Regions from separate parts of the Glutamicibacter sp. FBE19 genome, predicted to be linked through region 1. Evidence: riboswitches for the same ligand, from Rfam matches in the RefSeq annotation. Region 1 holds a riboswitch; the other holds the start of a gene.

Region 1 (7,970 bases):
TTGGCGGCCGAGGCCTTCTGGTCATCGAGCTGGTGCAGCATGCCCTTGCGGCGCGCGCCCAGGCCGTCGAGCGGAATCTGGCTGGCGATGACGACCATGGGCACGCCGGTGGCGTAGGCTTCCTGCAGCCCGGCCAGCGAGGTCAGCGCCCCGGGACCGGTGGACAGGAAGAGCACGCCCACCTCTCCGGTGGCGCGGGAGTAGCCGTCGGCCGCGAAGGCGGAGTTGTTTTCCACGCGCGAGGAGACAAACTCCAAGGTGGAACGCGAGAGCGCGTCGAACAGCCCCAAGGCGTGCTGTCCGGGAATGCCGAACACGGTTTTGGCGCCCAGCGCGGTGAGGGTCTCAATGACCAGGTCGCCGCCGTTGCGTTGAGGCTGTTCGCTCATTACTTGTTCAGCCCCTGGTTAGCCCGGAAGTCGCTGATCAGGCTGATCAGGTCGTAGGTGACATGGCTGGCAGCCACGCCGGTCAGCTCCGCGTGGTCGTAGGCTGGAGCGACCTCGACGATGTCGGCGCCCACGATGTTCAGCCCGCGCAGGCCGCGCAGGATCTCGAGCAGTTCGCGGCTGGTGATGCCGCCGGCCTCGGGGGTGCCGGTGCCCGGGGCGTGGGCCGGATCCAGCACGTCGATGTCCACCGAGATGTACAGCGGGCGGTTGCCGATGCGCATCCGCAGCTTGTCCACGATTTCACGCACGCCCTGGTAGTAGACATCCGAGCTGGTCACGATGCCGAAGCCGAAGCGCTTGTCGTCTTCCAGGTCCTTCTTGCCGTACAGCGGGCCGCGGGTTCCCACATGGCAGATGGCCTCGGTGTCCAGGATGCCTTCTTCCACCGCGCGGCGGAAGGGGGTGCCGTGGGTGTATTCGGCGCCGAAGTAGGTGTCCCAGGTGTCCAGGTGGGCGTCGAAGTGCAGCATGGCGACCGGGGCGCCGGCGCGCTGGGATGCCGCGCGCAGCAGTGGCAGTGCGATGGTGTGGTCGCCGCCGATGGTGACCAGGCTCGAACCGTCCGCGGTCAGCTCCAGCGCCTCGTGCTCGATGGTCTCGATGGCTTCGTTGATGTTGAACGGGTTCACCGCGAGGTCGCCTGCGTCCACTACCTGGCTCTGCGCAAACGGCGAGGTGTCGGTGGCAGGGTTGTACGGGCGGATCAGGCGCGAGGATTCGCGCACGTGGTTGGCGCCGAAGCGCGCCCCGGGCCGGTAGGAGACGCCGGTGTCAAAAGGCACGCCGATGATCTTGATATCCGCGTTCTGGACCTGGTCCAGGCGGGGCAGCCGGGCATAGGTTCCGGCCCCCGCATAGCGCGGGATGACCGCTGCGTTGATCGGACCCAGATGGCCGTTTTCCTCAATGCGGACTTCTTTCATGTTCTTGCCCTCCCGGCGTCTCACGGCTTTCACCGTAGTTGCCCAATATGAAACTTCAGTTTCCTATTATGCTATTTTGTTGGCGCGGTCACGTCAAGGCTTTAGCCCTGGATCCGGGAGCTGGGGCGCGCAAAAGGGCAGAATGCCGCCGCCAGGGCATGCGGGGGCAGGGTTCAGCACTGCGGCTATTGGCACGCCGTCCTATCCGGGCAGGGGCAGCGTGAATGATGGCCCGGAGGGTCCGGTGCAAGATAAGGAGCTGGATCGCTGGGCCAGTTGGCTGGCGCAGCGGCATGATCGCCGGAAGACTAGGCGCCGCGGAAGTTCTTCGTGCTGGCATTGACCAGCGAACGATCGATTTCATGGATCGCCACGCAGAACCCGGCGGAGAGGATCAGGGACTTGAGCATGAGCTCGGAGAGGTCATCGGCTACGTAGACCAGTTGCAGGGGCCCGACCAGGATCATGAGAATGATCGCCCAGAAGGCATATAGCCACGAAACGCGGGCCTGAGCCATTTGCGGGAAGCGGGCCCTGCGCCGAATGGTCCGCAGGCCGAGCACCACAATCACCACCGCGATAATGACTGCCCCGATGAAAAAGAAATTGCGCTGCGTGCGGATCCACGTCAGGGTCGTGCCGGCAAGAACGCCGACAAGCACCGAAGCCCACCAGCTGATGCAGCGAAGCTGATTCCGTGCGCCAGTATCCTCGCTAGTCCTCACGCCACTCCCATCGATCACCGCACTATGTGCGCAGGCCGAGCACACCTTTTTAGAATACGCGCTCCACAGCACCGCAACGAAAAGGAGCGCTTGAAGCTAGAGGATCAAGGTCCAGGTCACCAGGGCGGCCTCATCGGACTCGTTTTCCCAGCTGTGCGGCTCGCGCCCGGGAAAGGTCATGGTGTCCCCGGCCTGGAGCTCAACACGCTGCTCGGGCAGCACGAGGGTGAATTTCCCCGCGATCACATGGAGCACTTCCAACTCGCAGTCCACCGAATACAGCTCGGCTTCGCCGGAGCCCTTGGGAGCGATTTCGGCTCGGATCATCTGCACGCGCTTCTCGCTGCGCGGCGTCACCAGCTGCTCGGTGATCCCCTCCCCGCCCAGCGACACCCGCGGCGCTTCTTCCAGCCGCACCAGCATGGTTTCGGGCACTTCAAATAGCGTGCCCACCTCGATGCCGAGCACCTCGCACAATTTCAGCAGCGTGGAGACCGAGGGGCTGGTGAGATCTCGCTCAACACGCGAGAGGAAGCCCTTGGTCAGCCCAGACAGCTCAGCGACCTGGTCGATGGTCATTCGCTGCCGCTGGCGCACCCCGCGCAACCGCGAACCGATATTGATCGCGGCACCGCTTGATTCCACGGGCAGGGTCTTCATGCTTTCGCTCCATCACTTCGCTTGTTGTGGCACGCCAGCAGCCAAAGGGGCGCTCCGAAAAGGCTGCGGCGGCAAGTTTACCAATAGTAAACAGAGCATAGCGCGAGTCCTGCAAATATGCCGTGTCCCACGCGTTCCGCGCTCCAGATCCCCGCACGCTGGCTAGACTCTGATCATGGATCACAGCAAGGAACTGCTCCAGGAATATCTCTCCGACGCGCGCGACGCAGTCATCTACAAGGCCCAGGGGCTGAGTGCACAGCTGGCGCGCAAGCCGCTGACGGCTACCGGAACGCACATCCTTGGCGTCGTCCACCACCTGGCCATCACCGAGTACGGGTATTTTGCCCAATGCCTCGGCCGCACAGTGGATGACCCCTATATCCAAGAGCTTCTGGATGCCGATGACCCGCAGGCCGACTTCCTGCCGCCGGCCCACTTCAGCGCCAGCGGGATTATCGAGCTGTACCGGGAGTCAACCGCCTTCTCGGATGCTGGCATCAGGGCCTTGCCGCTCAGCGCACCGGTTGAAGTGCCCTGATGGATCCGCCGCCGGCACACCACGCTGGAACATCTCATGGTGCACATGATCGCGGAAACCTCCCGGCACGCCGGCCACCTCGACATCGTGCGCGAACAGCTTGATGGCTTCACCGGCTTGCGCCCCGAAGCGCCCAACCTCCCGGACTATTCCGCAGCGCAATGGGCCCAGCAGTTCGAATCGATCAACCGCCTCGCCATCTGTGATGACCACCAGTAGCCAGGAGCCCAGGTCATATTACGGAACAGGCCTTCATCGCAGACAGCGCAGGCGGTAGCATCGCAAGCGTTGCTTCACGAGACACGGCGCCAAGCTCCGACTGGCCGTGCACCAACCCCAGATTCATGGGTGGTTCGGATGAAGAAGCGGTCCGTTCACACACTGTGCTCGGGCAAGAACACAGCGAGAGCGCATCACATGGCCTATTCCGTCCTGCCCATCGTCGACCGCCGAACCGGCCAAGTGCAATTCAAGGTCCACGGACTCTGGCATATCTGCTACGTCGGCGATCCAATTCTGCTCGAACAGCTCCTGGCCCGCTGCGCACGCCGCCCGGTCTTCGATCCGGAAACTTCCCAGCTGCTCCTGGGCGTTGCCGCCGCAGGGGAACCGCAGGGGCGCAACGCCGCTTTTAGCCTTGCCAAATTCCCAACGCTCCATCCCCTTACTAAAATCGGTAGCTGACCCGTTCACCGAGTTTCACCAAGAAATTCGACCTGCCAAGAGAGCTGTTTTCGTGATGTCGAACCAGTCAGCAACCGAACCTACCCGTGCCCAAGTCCAGCGCTGGCGAAAATACCTGGCCGATGAAGTCGCCGAAGGCGCCATCTACCGCACCCTGGCCCAGAAGAAATCCGGGCAGGAAAAGCAGATCCTGCTGGGACTCGCCGAAGCCGAAGCGCGGCATGAGGCGCACTGGCGGGCCAAGCTGGGCGAACACGCCAAGCCGGTCCGCCCATCATTGCGCCGCACGATCTTGCGCTTCTTGGCCCGCAATTTCGGCTCGGTCTTCGTGCTGGCCATGGCACAGCGCTCCGAGAGCAATTCGCCGTACCGCGACGACAAGGACGCGACCGCGCAAATGGCCGCCGACGAACAGGTGCATGAAGAAGTAGTCCGCGCACTGGCCACCGCCGGCCGGGCCCAGCTCTCGGGCAACTTCCGCGCCGCGGTTTTTGGCGCGAATGACGGCCTGGTCTCCAACCTCGCCCTGATCATGGGCATCGGCGCCACCGGGGTATCCTCCACCTTCGTGCTCTTTTCCGGCATCGCCGGGCTCTTGGCCGGAGCGCTATCCATGGCGGCCGGCGAATTCGTCTCCGTGCGGTCCCAGCGCGAGCTTCTCACCGCTTCACGGCCCACCCAGGTGACGCTGACGGCAGCACCCAACCTCGATTTGGCGTCCAACGAGCTGGTGCTGATCTACAAGGCCCGCGGCATGAGCGATGAAGATGCCGAACACCGCGCCGCAGAACGCATGGGGCTTTTCACCTGTGATTGCAACCCCGCCTTCTCGCTGAACCCCGAGGAACGCGCAGAGGAATTGGAAAGCGAACACGAAGAGCTCGGCTCGGCCACCGGCGCGGCAGCCACTTCCTTCTGCCTCTTCGCTTCCGGCGCCATCATCCCGATCCTGCCCTATATCTTCGGTCTTGGCGGCTTGGCGGCCGTGGCCATCTCCGTGATCCTGGTGGGGATCGCCTTGATGATCACCGGAGCCATCGTCGGTCTGCTCTCCGGAGCCTCGCCGCTCAAGCGCGGCCTGCGCCAGCTGGCCATTGGATGGGGCGCCGCAGCGGTCACCTACTGCCTGGGCCTGCTCTTCGACGTGCAGGTGGCATGACCGGCTGTTGGCTCGGCTTCAATCGCCCATGACCCCGCGGCATCATCTGATGCCGCGGGGTCATTTGCTTGGGGGCGCTACCAGCGCGTGCGCCGGCGCAGCGTGCTCATGGAGCTGATGAACTCCATCGCCTCGGCCGCGGTGTCCACCAGGGCAATCTTTTCGCCCATCACCCGATCGGCAGCGAGCGCCTGGAGCAGCGGCCACACCGGCAGGGTCCTGGTCCAGTATTCGCGGCCGAACAGGACCATGGGAACCACCCGGGCGCCGGTGGCATAGTAGTTTTCGCAGGCATCCTGGAAGATCTCCTGAACCGTGCCGGCGGATCCGGGCAAGACAATCAGCCCGCCATTGGACTGCTCCAGGAGAATTGCCTCGCGGATGGAGTTGGCGAAGAACTTTGCGATCTTCGTGGCAAAAAGGTTCGGCGGTTCGTGACCGTAAAACCATGTAGGCACCCCCAATGACTGCTGCGAGCTGGGGAAACGATCCTTGACGGCGAGCGCTGTCCTGGCCCATCCGGTGCGCTGGTGAATGGCATCGGGCTGTTCGGCGAGCATCTCCAGGGCAAGGTTGAGATCCTTTTGCTCGTAGCCTGCCAGCCATGCCCCGGCATTGGCAGCTTCCATGGCTCCCGGTCCCCCGCCAGTGGCCACGCCATAGCCGGCCCGGGTAATCAATTGGCCCAGTTCCACTGTTTGCGCGTACTCGCGTGAACCGCGGCGCATCGCATGGCCGCCCATAACCCCGATGAGCGGGGAATCCTTGAACACGCCCTCATAGACTTCCGAAATCAAAGCCTGCCCAACGTGGTGATCATGCAGGGTCCTGGCCATCGCATCTTCGGGATTCAGCGCAGCCGGTGCGGTGTGCTGTTGCGAATAGGCGTAGATCTTCGCATCCGGGACCTGTTCGTAGCCCTGCGCGCGGATCCCTTCATAGAGTTCTTCCGGGGTATACAAGCTGCGTTCCCCCGTGGTGAAGGGCAGTTCTTCGCCAGAGCTCATGCACAGGCCACCGGTCGCCTGAACCAGTTCCCGCCCATGCTGCGAGTATTGGCAATCGATGAAGATCGCTTCCGACAGGTCCAGGGAGCGAAGGACGGAGTCCCGTTCACGCAGATCAACCCGATGCACGCGCCAGCTGAATCCGCGGGGGTGGAGGGAGGAAAGCGCGTCGGAAGCCAAGCGATCAAACTCGACGAGCGAGGTGATATTCACTGCCCTCGCCGGTAGATAAGGCCAGATGTGGGACATGCGTCAACGCTACGTCATAGATAGTGATTATTCACAGACAGGCCCTTGAACTTTCACCGCGGGCCGGAACGTGAAACGATGAGAGGATGAGTGATTCTGTTCCCCCAACCATCGACGCGCGCCACTTGCTGCGCTATCTGGGCGATGTCCCTTTCTTTTACGGAAAGAACATAGCAGCTGAAGAAAATTCTGTGGTTGACGTGGAATTTGATGAATCCACCCGGCAGATCGAAGGCACCGTGCGTGCTAACGGCGAAGAATTTTCGCCGATGATCCAGGTTCAAATGGTCGGCGACGACTGGCAAATCGAGCTTTGCGAGTGCACGTGCGACAAGCCCGGCATCTGCGCGCACATTGCCGCCTTGGCCATCGTCTCGAACAAGATTGCTTCGCAGCCGCGCCTTGTGGCCGTGCCGGAAGAAAAAAGCTCGGCCGCATGGGCCCAGCAAATCGACTCGTGGTTCCAGCCCTCTGAACCTGGCCCAGCCGACGGGCTGCTCGGCTCGCAGCACGACCCCGTGGTAGCCATGGGTTTGCAATTCATGCTCTTCGATGCGAAGAACACCACGCAGCAACAACAGTGGATGCCGACCGGCACCATTCCGCATCCCACCCGCAATAAGCGATTCCGCCTGGGCGTGCGGCCGATGGTCCGCAATACCGAAGGCCGCTGGGTTCGCGGGCAGCTGCGCTGGACCACCCTGGGCTTCAAGACCTATGGCTGGAATTTGTTGCGCTCGCAGCACCACTGGTTCACCCGTTTTGCGTCCATGGCCCGCAGCGATACCCAGTTGCAATTCAAGGTGGATGAAGACTGGCTATTCATGGACGAATACGCTTCCGGCCTGCTGTGGCCACTGCTTCAGCAGGCTCAGGAGCTGGGCATTGAGCTCATCTCCACACGCTCCGAACAGCGCATTCGAATCGTTGACCCGGCCAGCTTCAGCATGCAGGCGACGCTCGATGACCAGTTGATGCAGCTGAGCGGCATTTTGCATGTCGACGGCCAGGACCTGGTGCTTGATTCCGAGTCGCCTAGCGGCGTTATTGCAGATCATGGGTTCTATGCGCAGTTGGGCCAGCCCGACGAGATCTGGTTGGCTCCGAGCAAGGAACCCGTGGCAGAGGCGCACCGCCGCTGGTACGTTGACCGTCGCCCGGTAGCCATTCCGGTCGCGGAAATCGACAGCTTCTTCGATTCGGTCTATCCGCGTCTAGCGCGCCGCTTTGATCTGCGCAGTGCCAGCGAGGAACTGGTGCTCCCGGACTTGAAGCCCCCATATGTGCAGGCTACGGTCACCTACAAGCGCGATGTGAACGACAAGGGCGAGCCGAATGACTCGGCAACCTTGGAATTCCAGATCCGCTATCCCGGGGTTCCGGATCAGCACGAAGTCTACGATCGTGAAATCGAAGAACAGCTTCGCGCAGCTATTGATGAGGTCTTCCTGCAGACTACAGAAACGGGGAATCCCGATCTTTCACCCAAGTTCTACTCGGGCGAAAGCGTCATTACCTTTGTCTCTGAAATCTTGCCTGCCATCGAGAGCCTGCCAGTAGTGAAGCTGAG
Region 2 (7,970 bases), 100 kb from region 1:
TGGATTGGGCGAAGGCGCGGGCGGCGGCCTCATCTTCCAGGGCCAGCGAGACGATCCCGCCAAAACCGCGCTGCTGGCGGGCGGCCAGCTCGTGCCCGGGGTGGGATTCCAGTCCCGGGTAGTAGACCCGGGTGACTTCGGGCTGCGCATCGAGCCAGCGGGCCAGGGTATCGGCCGAGGCGCAGTGGCGCTCCATGCGCAGGCCCAGGGTTTTCAGCCCGCGGGCGGCCAGGTAGGAATCCTGCGGGCCGGCCACAGCTCCGCCGGCGAACTGCTGGTAGCCCACCGCTTCGGCCAGGGTCTGCCCGCGGAAGATGTGGTCGGCCACGATCACCGCGCCGCCGAGCACATCGGAGTGCCCGCCAATGTATTTGGTGGTGGAGTGGACCACCGCGTGGGCGCCGAAATCCAGCGGGCGCTGCAGATAAGGAGTGGCGAAGGTATTGTCCACCACCAGCAGGGCGCCATGCTCGCGGGCGATGTCCGCCCAGCCGGCCAGGTCGGCGATGCCCAGCAGCGGGTTGGAGGGGGTCTCCACCCAGAGCAGCGCGGTGTTCGGGCGCACCGCGGAGCGCACCGAATCCAGGCTGGTGATATCCACCGCCGAAGAGGTGATCCCCCACTTGCTGTGCAGCTTGGAGATCAGCCGGTTGGTGCCGCCGTAGCCGTCGGCGCCCAGGATGATGTGGTCGCCCGGTTCGAGCACCGCGCGCAGCAGCGCGTCTTCGGCGGCGATGCCGGAGGCGAAGGCGAAGCCGGCGGCCCCGCCTTCCAGGGCGGTGAGCTGGTCCTGGAACCCGTCGCGGGTGGGATTCGAGCCGCGGGAGTATTCATGTCCGGAGCGCAGCACGTTGATGCCGTCCTGGATGAAGGTGCTGGTCTGGTAGATCGGCGGCACGACCGCGCCGGTGTGCGGGTCCTTGTGCTGGCCGGCGTGGACGGCCTGGGTGTTGAAGCCGCTCATGATGCTCCTTGGGTTTGCGGGGCCAGGGCCTTCTCCAGTGCGTGGTCAAGGGCCTGGGTGAGATCGGCGAGCAGGTCGGCGGGGTCTTCCAGGCCGACCGACAGGCGCAGGGTGGCGGTGTTCAGCCCGGCGGCGGCCAGCTGCTGCTCGGAGAGCCGGCAGTGGGTCATGGTGGCCGGGTGGGAGATCATGGTGCGGGTGTCCCCCACATTGGCGGCCAGCGAAATCAGTTTCAGCCCGTCGATCAGCGGGGAGACCAGCGTGGGATGGGCCAGCTCGATGGCCAGCACGCAGCCGGTGCCCTTGGGCGTGATCTTCTTGGCCAGCTCGTGGCTCGGGTGGGTGGACAGCGAGGGGTGGTGGATGGCCACAATGCCCGGGTGCGCCAGGAGCTCGCCGATCAGCGTGGTGACGCTGCGCTGCACATGTGCGGCGCGCACCGGCAGGGTTTCGATGCCGGCGAGGATCCCCTGGGCGCTAGCCGGGGCGAGGGTCGGGCCCAGGTCGTGCAGGAATTTGGAGCGCACCAGCATCGCGTAGGCGGCCGATCCGTGGCGCTCAAGCAGCGAGGTGTTGTTCAGCCGCACGCGCGGGGCGGCGATCTGCGGCCAGCGGGCGGCGTCGGAGAAGTCGAATTTGCCCGAGTCCACGACGATCCCGCCCAAAACAGAACCGTGTCCGGCCAGGCCCTTGGTGGCCGAGTGCACCACGATGTCCGCGCCGAAATCCAGTGGCCGCACATTCAGCGGGGTGGCCAGGGTGTTATCGACCACCACCGGGATGTTGTGCTCATGGGCGATGGCCGCGATGGCGGGAAGATCGGCCACGGTGCACAGCGGGTTGGAGACCGACTCCAGGAAGAACGCCCGGGTGTCTTCCTCGATGGCCCCGGACCAGGCGGCCGGATCGGCCTGGTCGACAAAGCTGATGCGGATGCCGAAGTCGGCGAAGGTGTCGGTGAACAGGTCCACGGTGCCGCCGTAGAGCGAGGAGGAGGCCACGATGTGCTTGGGTCCCTGGGTCAGGGCCAGGAGGGACAGGGCTACCGCGGACTGGCCGGTGGCGGTGGCTACCGCCTGGGCGCCGCCTTCCAGCGCGGCCACTCGCTGCTCGAGGATCGAGACGGTGGGATTGCCGGTGCGCGAGTAGGTGAAACCGGCCTGGCGCAACGCGAACTTCTCGATCGCTTCGGCATGCGACTGGAATTGGTAGGCTGCGGAATTGTGCAGTGGCGGCAGCATCGGGCGGAAGTCTCCGCTCGGGCGATATCCGGCGTGGACCGCGTCGGTTCCTTGGCTCATAGCTCCTCCTCGTTCTCTGCGAGGGAGTGCACCGATAGGCATCGTGTGGCAACACGAAGCACATCACGCAAAAGCGCGTTCGGAACTGCTCCATCGTTCCTGGCATTAGCACCTTTCGGTTTCCCGATGGTTGCTGCGACGTCAACGAGCCAGATCTCTTAGTCGCTCTTGATGGTTTGTTGTTCTTCCATGGTTGGCCACGGGCCGCAAACGGCGCAAGCGCCATCGGGCGGCCAGCTTCATACAAGGCCGCCAAGCTTCATATGTCGTGAACTTGTCATGATGACGCGGTGGCTGGCACCACTTTATGACGCATCACTTTGAGCAGAACCTGCGTGATTTCAAGGTTTTTGCCGAAGTTTATGACGATAGACCGGTACTCGATGACCGGGAGTTACGCCGTGGGCGGCTCAGCCGAGCACCTCGACCCCAAAGCTGGCGACCACCGCACGGACTTCTTGCAGGTAGCGCTGGGCCTGGTCGGTCAGCGGAATGGCTGCGTGGTCAATCCAGCCGATCTCGATGCGCTCCTCGATCGCCAGCGGGATGGCAACGATGGAGGGATCAAGCTCGTCGCTGATGATGCCGGTGGAGATCGTGTACCCGCCCAGGCCGATCATGAGGTTGAAGATGGTGGCGCGGTCCGAAACCTGGATTTCGCGTTGGCTGGAGCGCGTGGAGAGCACCTCCTCGGCGAAGTAGAAGGAATTATTCGCGCCCTGGTCGAAGGTCAGCCGGGGCAGGTCCTCGAGGTCTTCGAGGGTGACCTGGTCCCGGGTGGCCAGCGGGTTGCTGCGCGAGATGAAGATGTGCGGATCAGCCAGGAACAGCGGGTGGAAGGCCAGCCGGGATTCGCGCAGCAGCTTGTCGATGACCTTGCGGTTGAAGTCATTGCGGTACAGGATCCCGATGTCGCTGCGCAGGGTGCGCACGTCCTCGATGATCTGTTCGGTGCGCGTCTCGCGGAGCGAAAACTGGTACTCCTCGGCGCCGCTGGCCTGGACCATCCGGACAAAGGCGTCCACCGAAAATGAGTAGTGCTGGGTGGAGACGCCCAGCAGGCGCCTGGCGGAGGGCCGTCCGAGGTAGCGGTGCTCCAGCAGCTCCACTTGCTCCAGGACCTGCCGGGCGTAGCCAAGGAATTCTGCTCCTTCGGCGGTGAGCGTCACTCCCCTGGCCGAGCGCACCAGCAAGGTGCGCCCCACCCTCGATTCAAGCTCCTTCATCGCCGCCGACATGCTGGGCTGCGCGACGTAAATCAAGTCGGCGGCAGCCGAGATGGACCCCTCGGAGGCTACCGCCACGAAATAGCGCAGCTGCTGCAGTGTCAAGCCATTTGTTCCCTGAACCATAGCCAGAGTCTATATGAATCCATAGTTATATCGAGTTACCTGATATCAAGAATCACCCTGCATGATTGACGCAACGACTTCCCCTCGGCCTGCCCAGGCCTCCCAAATACAGATTGGCCATCATGGCAGACGAATTGAATTTCAGCATTAGCACCACCAGATTTGACGAGAATTACTCCCCTTCGGCGAATTCGCGCACCACGACAAACTTCGCTAATTTGGCACGCGGAGAGCGCCGCGAAGAGAACTTGCGCAACGCCCTGACGATGATCAACCGCCGGTTCAATTCCTTGGCTCACTGGGACAATCCCCAGGGCGACCGCTATTCTCTTGAATTGGAAATCATTTCCGCAAATGTGCATTTTTCTGCCGATAATACCGACCAGCAATTTCCTCTTTTAGAAGTGCTTGAAACCACGATCGTGGATAAACTCACCGGCACTCGGTCCCAGGGCATGGTCGGCAATAATTTTTCTTCTTATGTCCGCGATTACGACTTCAGCGTTGTGCTCCCAGCATCGTGTAATGACAGCGGATCTCCGGTGCTTCCCGAAGATTTTGGTGATCTCCATGGACAGCTCTTCCAGCATTTTTTGAACTCACAGGCATACCGTGAGCGTTTTGCCCAGCTGCCGGTGGTCTGCATCAGCGTCTCCACCTCCAAGACTTATTTCCGCACTGGCAACAGCCATCCAGTGCTCGGCTTGGAATACCAGCAGGACGAGAACTCGCTCACCGATGCGTACTTCGGCAAGATGGGCTTGAGCGTTCGCTACTTCATGCCGCCGGGTGCCGTTGCGCCACTGGCCTTTTACTTCCGTGGCGACCTGCTCAACGATTACACGAACCTGCAGCTGATTAGCCTGATCAGCACCATGGAGACCTTCCAGAAGATCTACCGCCCGGAGATCTACAACGCCAATTCGGCAGCGCCCTCCGTGTACCACCCGAGCCTGGGCGCCGAGGACTTCTCCCCTACACGCGTTTTCTACGACCGCGAAGAACGAGCCCAATTGGGCAGGATCCAAGGCAAGTTCACCGAAGAGCATTTCATCACCCCAAATCGCCAACTGCTCGATCAGTGGTCCTCCTCCTACCAGACTCCCGTCGCCTAAGACTCCGAAAGATTCCTCAATGACTTCACCACTTATCCCCGCGTCGATCGTTGGCAGCCTGCCCAAGCCTTCGTGGCTTGCCGAACCTGAAAAGCTATGGTCCCCATGGAAGCTTGAAGGCGATCAGCTGCGCGAAGGCCAGCAAGACGCCATGCGTGCTGCGGTCCTCGAGCAGACTCAACGCGGCATCGACATCATTAGTGATGGCGAACAGACCCGTCAGCACTTTGTCACCACGTTCATTGAGCACCTGAGCGGTGTTGATTTCGAAAAGCGTGAGACGGTGCGAATCCGCAACCGTTACGACGCGAGCGTGCCTACCGTCGTTAGTGCCGTAGAACGTGAAAAACCGGTTTTTGTCGAGGACGCAAAGGCCATTCGTTCATTCACTGACAAGCAGATCAAGTGGACGTTACCTGGCCCGATGACCATGGTGGACACGTTGTATGACGCTCACTACCAGAGCCGTGAAAAGCTCGCTTGGGAGTTTGCGACCATCCTGAACCAGGAAGCGAAAGAACTCGAAGCTGTTGGTGTGGATGTTATCCAGTTTGACGAGCCAGCCTTTAATGTCTTCTTTGATGAAGTTGCTGACTGGGGCATCGCAGCGCTGGAGCGTGCTTGCGAAGGTTTGAAGGCAGAAACCGTTGCGCACATTTGTTTCGGTTACGGCATCAAGGCCAATAACGATTGGAAGGCCACTCTTGGCGCTCAGTGGCTCCATTATGAGAAGTCCTTCCCACTGTTGCAGGCTTCAACCATTGACACCGTTTCTTTGGAATCTCACCATTCCAACGTGCCGCTTGAAGTAGTTGAGATGGTTCGAGGCAAGAAGGTCATGCTCGGTGCCATCGACGTGGCTAATGATGCCGTAGAGACTCCCGAGGAAGTAGCACAGACCCTGCGCAACGCACTCGAATTTGTCGATGCCGACAAGCTGATTGCCAGCACCAACTGCGGCATGGCACCTTTCCGCCGCGATGTGGCGCTGGCCAAGCTCAGCGCGCTGAGCGCTGGCGCCGGCATCCTGCGCGAGGAGCTTGTTGGTGCACGCGTCTAAAGTGTCGGATTCCGCGACGCCCTCGTTGCCCGCGGAAGACTTCAAAGCAGTCTTTCGTGGGCACCCGGGTGGGGTCAGTGTCATTACTGCCGATGCTGGCCAGGGCCCAGTTGCCCTCACCGCAACATCGGTTGCCTCCATCAGCGTTGATCCGCCATTGCTAGTCTTCTCAATTTCGGCTCACTCTTCTGCCTCTGACGTACTCTCTCGCGCTCAGACGGTCGTGGTTCATTCCTTGGATGTGCATGACATTGAATTGGCAAAGTTGGGTGCTACCAGCGGGGTAGATCGTTTTGCGCAGGACCAGACATGGACTCGATTGAGCACCGGAGAAACGGTCTTTGATAACGTGCGCGCTTGGGTACGGTGTGAGGTTGTGGAACGCATCCAGGCAGGGACCTCAACGGTCATCGTGGCTCGCGGACTGCAGTCACACATTGCACGCGACTCCCAACCGGGCGAGCTTGGTGACGCATTGGTTTACCACAACCGTTCGTGGCACCACTTGAATGCCGACTCGCATCTGGGCCACTGATACACAAATAGCTGACGCTGGGAACCACCCGTTGGTGGTTCCCAGCGTCAGCTGCATGGGACCGTATATCGGCTTAAGCTACTTCGCAGAAGTCTTGCGTGAGCGCGCAATAAATACCATGCCGCCAATGGCTAGCAGTATCCCAACCCCAGCAGCCCAGAAACCATCAAAACCTGTGTTGGCCAGTGCAGGCGCTGAGGCCTCAAAAACCGCTACGGGTTCAGCGGACTTGCTTGCCTTTTGCGCCCTGGTAACGATTGCCTTGCCGATTGAACCTGCGGGCTTGATTTCAGCGTCAGCAACGGGTTGTTCGCTTTCTGAAACGTCAGGTTCGTTCACAGTTTCGGAGCCACCAGTTGAACCACCCGTCGTTTCCGGTGTAATCCCCAAGTACATTTCGAGGTAGTACGCACGTAGCTCAGGATCATCGGCAAAGACTTCTTCAAGGAAAGCCTGAAGATCAGCTGCATCTTCATCGGTTTCTATACTGTCAGCGATGATTGGCAACAACTGCTCGATGAACTCAAGGCCAGCGTCACTGCGGAAGTACTCTTCCCACTGGGAATCATCCCATTCAAGACTGTCCTGTGGGAGGGTATCGAGGATTAAGTCCCAGAAGGCTTGCTCCTCCTCGGAGAGTTCAAAGTCATCCTCGACGGGGTACTCTTCCTCTAGGAGTTCATTGAGCTGTCGAAAGTACTCTTCCCCAGCCTCGGTCTCGGCAAATACTTCCCATTGCTCGGCGCTCCAGTCTTCAGAACCTTCAGGCAAGAGGGCATTGATTTCGTCCCAGCGGTCATCGTTGGAAACTAGACCAAAACTGGTTGATGATTGCTTCGGCGATTCGGGGAGTACGGTAGGCACACTCTTAACTTCCGGATTAACGGATTCCGATTCCTCCTGCACCCGAGCTGGCGTCGGTTCGGTTACTTCTGAGACTGGCTCGGACGCTGGGGCCTCATTTGAGTCCTCAATCTGAGCCTCACTGGCTTCGTGGGTGGCCTTGTCCGACATACTAACTTCAGCAGTGAGCTCAGATGTAGCTTCAGATTCTGCCGAAGCAGCTGATTCCGTCACCGTAGGTTCTGATTCTTCGGACGCATCGGAATCGCCAGCAGCAGCCGAAGACTCAGCTGGAAGAATGCTTTCCTCGGATTCAACAACGTTTACTACAGGAGACTGAGACACAACCGGTTCCGTCTGCGCGTCCGCTGACGTTGATGATTCCGCTGGAGCAGAGACGACCTCCTCCGAAATCACTTCTCCATTTGCTGCAGGGCCGCTAATCACCAATCCCGTGATCAGTGCTGTCGACATTGCCACCGCGCTTAATTTAGTTTTCAATTTTCCTGCTTCAAAGAGTGCGAATCGGCACAAAAACCTCACAACAGAATAAATTAGCGATTATCGCTAAAGTCGTTCTGTCCCGTGCCGAAGAATTGATGATTAGGAATAATGTAGCTCATTACCCGAAGATTCACCAAGAAATCTTTTCACGTAAAACTCGTTTCCTGCGATCCTAGTCAACCAAGGAATATTCGAGATCACTGTTATCTCCTTCTCATGCCTAGTGGGCCACGAGCAAGGTCTCGACCACCGACTAAAAATCTGCCGGAATCTGAGGCTCAATAGAATCCTTTTCA

What was found. Region 1 has a riboswitch for S-adenosylmethionine ahead of H6F58_RS12535 (hypothetical protein). Riboswitches for the same ligand answer to the same signal wherever they lie in the genome.
Region 2: linked by a shared signal. The riboswitch ahead of H6F58_RS12085 (aminotransferase class I/II-fold pyridoxal phosphate-dependent enzyme) and the one ahead of H6F58_RS12535 (hypothetical protein) in region 1 are both predicted to bind S-adenosylmethionine.

Annotation. Positions count from the first base shown of each region.
Region 1 covers NZ_JACKQN010000007.1:147,097-155,066, forward strand. Annotated here, with positions in the region: gene H6F58_RS12505 (thiamine pyrophosphate-binding protein) at 1-389, opposite strand, end outside; gene speB (agmatinase) at 389-1,375, opposite strand; gene H6F58_RS12515 (hypothetical protein) at 1,684-2,100, opposite strand; gene H6F58_RS12520 (helix-turn-helix domain-containing protein) at 2,197-2,760, opposite strand; partial or broken gene H6F58_RS18235 (DinB family protein) at 2,936-3,520, shown strand; SAM riboswitch class IV at 3,593-3,705, shown strand; gene H6F58_RS12535 (hypothetical protein) at 3,719-3,985, shown strand; gene H6F58_RS12540 (VIT1/CCC1 transporter family protein) at 4,041-5,144, shown strand; gene H6F58_RS12545 (LOG family protein) at 5,222-6,400, opposite strand; gene H6F58_RS12550 (DEAD/DEAH box helicase) at 6,487-7,970, shown strand, end outside.
Region 2 covers NZ_JACKQN010000007.1:43,466-51,435, forward strand. Annotated here, with positions in the region: gene H6F58_RS12080 (cystathionine gamma-synthase) at 1-964, opposite strand, end outside; gene H6F58_RS12085 (aminotransferase class I/II-fold pyridoxal phosphate-dependent enzyme) at 961-2,265, opposite strand; SAM riboswitch class I at 2,353-2,443, opposite strand; gene H6F58_RS12090 (LysR family transcriptional regulator) at 2,676-3,617, opposite strand; gene H6F58_RS12095 (DUF1852 domain-containing protein) at 3,740-4,732, shown strand; gene H6F58_RS12100 (methionine synthase) at 4,752-5,792, shown strand; gene H6F58_RS12105 (flavin reductase family protein) at 5,773-6,327, shown strand; gene H6F58_RS12110 (hypothetical protein) at 6,406-7,671, opposite strand.